DNA from 3 places in the Pseudarthrobacter raffinosi genome. Region 3 is predicted to be linked to each of the others. Evidence: riboswitches for the same ligand, from Rfam matches in the RefSeq annotation. Region 3 holds a riboswitch; each other region holds the start of a gene.
The links. A riboswitch is a leader RNA that binds a small molecule or an ion and turns the genes downstream of it on or off. The one in region 3 is predicted to bind cyclic di-AMP.

Region 1 (2,257 bases), on a different contig from region 3:
GCAATACTCCAGGGGCCGCCGTCGCGCGGTGGGTCCCGCCTCGGCGCCCAGAGTGGCCGAGGATTTCACCGCGGAGAGGCCCCGCGACCCACAGCGGGACGCCCGCCGCCGCCGGGGACCCTTCCGGCAGATGACGGATTTCGCCGCCGCCAGTGGCCTCGGCCAGAAGGCCGGCATCGCCTTGGCAGCAACAGGCCTGGTTCTCACCGTGACGGTTCCTGTGACCGGCCCCGTGATGGCCACTCCGGCACCCGGCCAGGCCGCATCGGCCGTTTCCGCTGCTCCGCAGCCCGAAGTTACCGCCGAAGCCGCCGCCCAAATTGATTTCAGCCGCTCGTCCGTGGTTACCCAGGGTGATCCCGACGGCAAACTGAAGCAGCTGCTGAGCGCACAGTCCGCGGGATCCATTACCCGCGCGGCCTCTGCCGGAAGCCTCGGCTCGCCGCTGGCCCAGCTGGCTACAGTCTCCCCGTTCGGATTCCGGGTCAGCCCCATTACCGGCGGCTCCGGAGACTTCCACCGTGGCCAGGACTTCGTGGCACAGTGCGGAACCTCTGTCCTGGCTGCCGCCAGCGGCACCGTCACCTTCGCCGGCTGGCACCAGTACGGCGGCGGCAACCGCGTGGTGGTGGATCACGGCAATGGCCTAGAAACCACGTACAACCACCTCTCCTCCGCCAGCGTCAAGGTAGGCCAGACAGTCAGCCGCGGCGACGTGGTTGCCCTGAGCGGCACCACGGGCGCGTCCACGGGCTGCCACCTCCACTTCGAGGTCCAGGTCAATGGCGAAGTCGTTGACCCCACGGGCTGGCTCTGACCAAATGATGGCCAACTCTCGAATCGCAGCGACGTGCCGTGACCTGAATGTGACATTGGCTCGGAACTCCTGTAACGTCTAAAGCGCGTCAACTTTTCCGAAGTTGACGTTCTTGAGTGGATTGCCTAGCTCTGCCACCGCTCAAGGTCCGTTCGCATGACATCGTCTGGCAGGGGCGGGGGAACCAATTTTGGTCTTCGATTCTGAAGGCCTTGGGGTTAAGTCGCAAAGCTTCCACTGTGAAGCAGCGTGGCCGGGTGACTCCCATCCGAATCCGACAGCTCACCTCGCAGGCATTGGGAGAGGCTACCTTCGTGTCTTCACGCCATACTTCTGCGCGTCACCGCGCACAACCGGTTCGCACCAACCCCTTGGGCGCCGTGTCCAAGGCGGTCAGTGCCAATGCCGGGACCGTAGGTCGCCAGGCTGCTGTTATCGCAGCTGCATCAGGTCTGATCCTGAGCATGGGGCTTCCGGCCAACGCCGCGGATACCACCGCCGGCGTTTCCGCCTCCACCGAGTCCGGTTCCGCGCAGACGGCACTTGCCGTAACAGCGGCGCCCACGGCTACCGTTTCCTTCGAGCGCCCCGTGATCAAGACCACGCCGGCACCGAAGGTTGAGACGGTCCGTGCGCAGTCCACGGCCTCCGAAACCGGGGCTCAGGGTGCTGCCGCAACCGAGGCCGCGGCCTCCAAGCTCGCGGACAAGGTTTCCTCTGCGGCAGGATCGGGCCTGGCAGCTATCGCCTACACCGGCATCGGCCGCCCGTACGTATGGGGCGGCACCACTCCCAACGGCTGGGACTGCTCGGGCTTCACCCAGTGGGTCTACGCCCAGGCCGGCATCAGCATTCCCCGCGTCAATGCGTGGACTGCCATGACGCCCACGTCCACACCGTCTCCCGGTGACCTGGTCATGCAGAACGGCGGCGCCCACGTTGGCATTTACGTTGGCAACGGCATGATGATCGGCGCGCTGAACCCGTCACAGGGAACCCTGCTGCACTCTGTGGCTTCCACGGGCACTTCCTCGTTCTTCACGCTGGCCCCGTAGTTCCTGCAATCCAGTTCCTGCAGCCCTGTGCTGCTGGAACCGTTTCTTCGCTGGAAACTTTTCGCGAAATCCCCGTTCGGGGCGTGCCGGCGTACCCCCAAGATGCCGGCGCGTCCAAAGCCCTTGGGCTGCCCACGCGGTCCTGAGGAAAACGAAAGAGAGAAAATTAATGACTACACGTGCAACTGTTGCACGGCACCGCGCCGAGGTCGCCAAGACCAACTCGCTGGCTGTCATTGCCAAGGCTGTCGGCGACAACGCCGGCGGCATGGGCCGTCAGGCTGCGGTTATCGCTGCTGCTTCCGGCCTTGTCCTGACCAGTGGTATCGCTGCGAACGCGGCTGACACCGGCGTCCAGCGTGAAGCTGCGTCCGCTTCGAACCTT
Region 2 (2,257 bases), on a different contig from region 3:
ACCGAGAGCTTCACGCCGGACGGCCGGAAATCCCTGGCCCGGGTCCAAAGCCAGTCCGAACGCATGACCACCCTGGTGGAGGATCTGCTCCTGCTCGCCCGGCTCGATGAGGGCCAGCCCCTGAAGCTCAGCGAAGTTGACCTCACACAACTCGTGATCGAAACCGTCAGTGACGAGAAGGTCATCGCCCCGGACCACCACTGGCGCCTTGAACTGCCTGACCAGCCGCTCGCCGTCACGGGTGATGCGTCCCAACTGCGTCAGGTGCTTGTCAACCTGCTATCCAATGCGCGCAAGCACACGCCGCCGGGGACCACCGTGGTCACCGCTGTCACGAAGTCTGCCAATGGCGACGCAGCGGTGACGGTAACGGACGACGGCGGGGGCATCCCTGCGGAACTCGTTGACCACGTTTTCTCCCGGTTTGCCCGCGCAGACGCGGCGCGCAAGGGTACAGCGCCGGCCTCGGGCGCCGGGGCCTCCGAAGGCACTAGTGGCTTGGGCCTGTCCATTGTCCAGTCGATCATGGAGGCCCACGGCGGTAGCGTGGAGGTGACATCGCGGGCCGGACGGACCGAGGTCGCGTTACTCTTCCCTACCGGCGCGCTCGCGCGACCCACTGACGCCCGGGCCCAGCAAGGCGACACACCGTCGTCGTGATTCCTGTTACCAAAATGTGACTTAAGCGTCCAGCTCCTGTAGCGTCGATGACGTGTGGTTCCCGTTGGGCCGCATATCCGGATGACGCCAAGCTCTGCCGCTTCCCGGATTCCGTTTTCAGAGGCAGAGGCGGGGGACCCACCGTCCCGGGCACCAAGTGCCCTTTGGGGTTAAGCCAACACGTGATTGTGCCGTGTGGCCGGATGCCCTCATCCGAACCCGACAGCTAACTCCGCAGGTGTGAGAGGCGATCCATCATGTCTGAATTCAAGGTACAAACGCGCCCGCAGGGCGACACAAAGTCCGACAGCCACCGCAAGCAGTCCCGCTTCGGTGCAGCTATGTCCCCACTGTCCAAGGCGGCCCGGATTCCCTCCGTGGGCCAGCGCGTCGCGGTGTTCGCGACGGCATGCGCCCTGCTGGTCGGCGTCAGCGCCGCAGCACACGCTTCCGAGTCTGCGTCGCTTGCGGCCAGCGCGGACCAGGCCGCCGAAGAAGCCAGCGCCCAGTCGAAGCTGAGCTTCGAGGCAGCCGAGATCCAGCCCCCGGCCTCCCCGGAAGCTGCGCCGGCCGAGATCAACGTCGCGCCCCAGGCCGCCGAACCGGCACCTGCCCCGGCCCCGGAGCCCGCTCCGGCCCCGGCTCCGGAACCTGCACCCACGCCCGTTGTGGCCGTCAACGACCCCGCAGGAGCGCAGGCCTACGCTGCTGGCCAGCTGGCGACGTACGGCTGGTCCGCTGACCAGATGCAGTGCCTGCAGACGCTGTGGACCAAGGAATCCGAATGGACCACCACGGCCACCAACGCCAGCAGCGGCGCGTACGGCATCGTCCAGTCATTGCCCGCTGAGAAGATGGCGAGCGCCGGCGCGGACTACGTCACCAACTACCGCACGCAGATCAACTGGGGCCTGAACTACATCCAGGAGCGCTACCAGTCACCGTGCGGCGCGCTGAACTTCCACCTGTCGCACAACTGGTACTAGGCCGACTGAGCCTCGCCGGCAGCCGCGGCGCTGAGCTGCGCCGGCGGATTACGAAGGTGATCCGCCGGCGTCAAAGCCGGAAAGAAATGAGTTGCCGTCCCGCGGCGTCCGTTTCCACGGAGGCGGTTACGGCGCGGTAATCCGCGATATGCAGCACGCCTGCCGGCAATTCGCCCGCATTCGGACCCACGGCCACCGTCCGGATACCCGCAGCAACGCCTGCCGCGATTCCGGCGGGCGCATCCTCGAACACCACGGCGTCCTCCGGTTCCACGCCCAGCAGCCCGGCGGCCATCAGATAGCCCTCCGGGTGCGGCTTGCCCCGTGTGACCAGGTCCGCCGTCACGGCCGTGGCCGGCATGTCCAGCCCGGCAGCGTCCATGCGGATGTCCGCCAGGGTCCTGTCCGCTGAAGTCACCAGCGCCACTGCCTGAGCCGGGAGGCTGCGAAGCAGGTCGGCAGCCCCCGGCAACGCGACGATACCGGCCGTCCGCACCCGTTCCATCGCACCCAGTTCCTCGGTGAGGGCCGCGACGTCCGCTCCCCCCGGCGCGAACCGGCGTACGGTATCGGCAGCCTGGACGCCGTGCGAAGTGCGCAGGATTTCGGCG
Region 3 (2,257 bases):
CGTCTACATCCCCAGGAACCACCTGGTTGAAGAGGCTCTGGACTCTGCTATCGCAGGCGACCTGGACCCATTCAACCGGTTGGTGGACGTCCTGGCCGATCCGTACACGCAGCGCCCCGGGCTGGAACGCTACGCCGGCCCCGCCCCTGAAGACTTCGGGAGCTACCGGACCTTCTGCGGGACCTGAGCGAACACCAGGGATGGACGACGGCGGCGCGCGGCCGGGTGCCGCCCGCCGCCGTCGAGCATGGTCGGATCACGCTACGCGGACGAAGGACGCTCCGGCGAGCCAGCTGAGGGAGTGGACTTCGGTTTTGTAACCGTCCACCCCGCCGCTGACTACCTGGCCGTTGCCGGCGTAGACGCCCACATGGCCGGCCGTGATGACCAGATCCCCTGCGGCCGGGGTGCCCACCACCGTGCCGTACTGGTAGAACTGGCCGGGAGCCAGGTCACCCACGCTCTTACCCACCGAGCGCAGCGCCTTCTCCACCATGGCGGTGCAGTCCTGCTGCACGCCGAGCTGTGAAGTGGCCGAAGCCAGGATGGCCGCGCCGAGCGAGCCGGCCGGAGCCTGGGCTGCCGGTGCGGACGTTGAGGCCAGCTGTATACCGGTGTTGGTGGCGGAGGACGGCGCCGCTGCGGCCTTCGCCGCCGGAGCCGGTGCGGCGCCCGGTGCCGTGTAGCCGGCGCCGGGGATCCGGATCTGGTCGCCGGGGTAGATGATGGTGGTCAGCGAGAGTCCATTGGCGGCAAGGACGTCGTTGAGCGGGACGCCGTTGGTGGCGGAAATCTGGCCCAGCGTGTCACCCGAAACGACGGTGTGAACGTTGGCCGCGGCGGGGACCGCTGCGGCGGGGGCCGGAGCAACAGCGGCCGGAGCCGCTGCCGCCGCACCGGTTTGGACCTGGGCGTTGGCAGTCCCGGCATCATCCGGGCCGTGGACGCCGGCCTGAGCCGGGACGCCGATGCCGAACAGCAGGCCGGATGCAGCAACAGCCACCAGGGCCGGACGGCCAAACGTCAGGGCGTGTGCTTTGGCCGTTGACGACAGGCCGACAGGGACGGTAGAGCTGGCAGAAACCACACGATGGCGTGCGGAAGCGGAATTCTTGGACACGGTTGATCGCCTCTCCCATGCCTGCGGGGTGAGCTGTCGGGTTCGGGTCGGAGATACCCGGCCGGTAGCGGCGCCGCACTGAACGGAGCGATACCGACTTAACCCCAAGGCTTCGCAAGAAGCCGTGGAAACGTGGTTCCCCCGTCCCTGCCAGCTGGAAAGCGACTGGATCCCGGTCAGCGGCAGGGCTCGGCATACTGGCGGGAATGGTCCGGCTTGAGCCGGGCCACCGTTTGACCATAACTTCTGCTCGGCGGCAATGTCACATTCCGGTAACGGAATGTAGGAGTGAAATTCACTCGTATGTCAGCGCGAATTCTCTACTCCCTGGTAACGATGTTGCAGGTCAACCCCCGTAATCCGTATATGCCCGGTAAGCTCACCAACTATGTCCCGGATTGTTCAAAAAATGCGGCTGCCCGCCCTCGCCGGCATGCTGGCGGTCGCCCTGGTAGGGTCGGCTGCGCTGCTGCCCTCACATGCCGCCGACGACGCCCCGCCCGGCGGCTATCCCTCGTGGCAGGACGTGCAGAACGCCAAGCAAAGCGAGGCCGGCAAAGCGGCAGAGGTCACCAGGATCAACGGGCTGCTGGGCGGGCTTCAGGCCGAAGCGGAGGCGCTGGGCAATGCGGCCGTGACATCCGCCGCGGAGTACGCCCAGGCCGAAGCGGCGCTTCAGGCCGCCACTTCCACTGTGGATGCCCTGACCGCCCAGACGGCACGCGCCGCGGCCGAACTGGGACAGTACAAGAAGGAAATCGGTGCCCTGGCGGCGCAGTCGTATAAGACCGGTGGCACAAACATGGGTTTCTTCGTTGCTCTCGACGCCGTGCAGAACAACAGCATCCAAGGCCTGAATATCGTCCAGATCGTCAGCGACAAGACTGCAGCCCTGGTGAACAAATCCGCAGCCGCCGAACGCATTTCCCGCGCCCTGGCCGATCAGGAGCAGGCAGCCAGGGCAGAGCGCGAGCGTCTGTCCAGCGAAGCCAGAACCAAGCTCGCCGCCGCCCAGTCCGCCCAGCAGGCCATGTCCAGGCAGATCGCGGAGCAGCAGGAGCACGGCCAGGAACTGACCGCGCAGTTGGCATCCCTCAAGGGCACCACCGCTGCGGTGGAGGGTGAGTTCCGGCAGGG

Region 1: linked by a shared signal. The riboswitch ahead of NG697_RS17340 (C40 family peptidase) and the one ahead of NG697_RS03260 (C40 family peptidase) in region 3 are both predicted to bind cyclic di-AMP.
Region 2: linked by a shared signal. The riboswitch ahead of NG697_RS07515 (aggregation-promoting factor C-terminal-like domain-containing protein) and the one ahead of NG697_RS03260 (C40 family peptidase) in region 3 are both predicted to bind cyclic di-AMP.

Annotation. Positions count from the first base shown of each region.
Region 1 is NZ_JAMXBG010000020.1:48,042-50,298, forward strand. It holds gene NG697_RS17335 (M23 family metallopeptidase) at 1-817, shown strand, start outside; cyclic di-AMP (ydaO/yuaA leader) riboswitch at 965-1,127, shown strand; gene NG697_RS17340 (C40 family peptidase) at 1,198-1,872, shown strand; gene NG697_RS17345 (C40 family peptidase) at 2,042-2,257, shown strand, end outside.
Region 2 is NZ_JAMXBG010000006.1:26,710-28,966, forward strand. It holds gene NG697_RS07510 (sensor histidine kinase) at 1-660, shown strand, start outside; cyclic di-AMP (ydaO/yuaA leader) riboswitch at 760-912, shown strand; gene NG697_RS07515 (aggregation-promoting factor C-terminal-like domain-containing protein) at 918-1,646, shown strand; gene NG697_RS07520 (HAD-IA family hydrolase) at 1,717-2,257, opposite strand, start outside.
Region 3 is NZ_JAMXBG010000002.1:309,707-311,963, forward strand. It holds gene NG697_RS03255 (protein adenylyltransferase SelO) at 1-187, shown strand, start outside; gene NG697_RS03260 (C40 family peptidase) at 257-1,120, opposite strand; cyclic di-AMP (ydaO/yuaA leader) riboswitch at 1,124-1,294, opposite strand; gene NG697_RS03265 (aggregation-promoting factor C-terminal-like domain-containing protein) at 1,509-2,257, shown strand, end outside.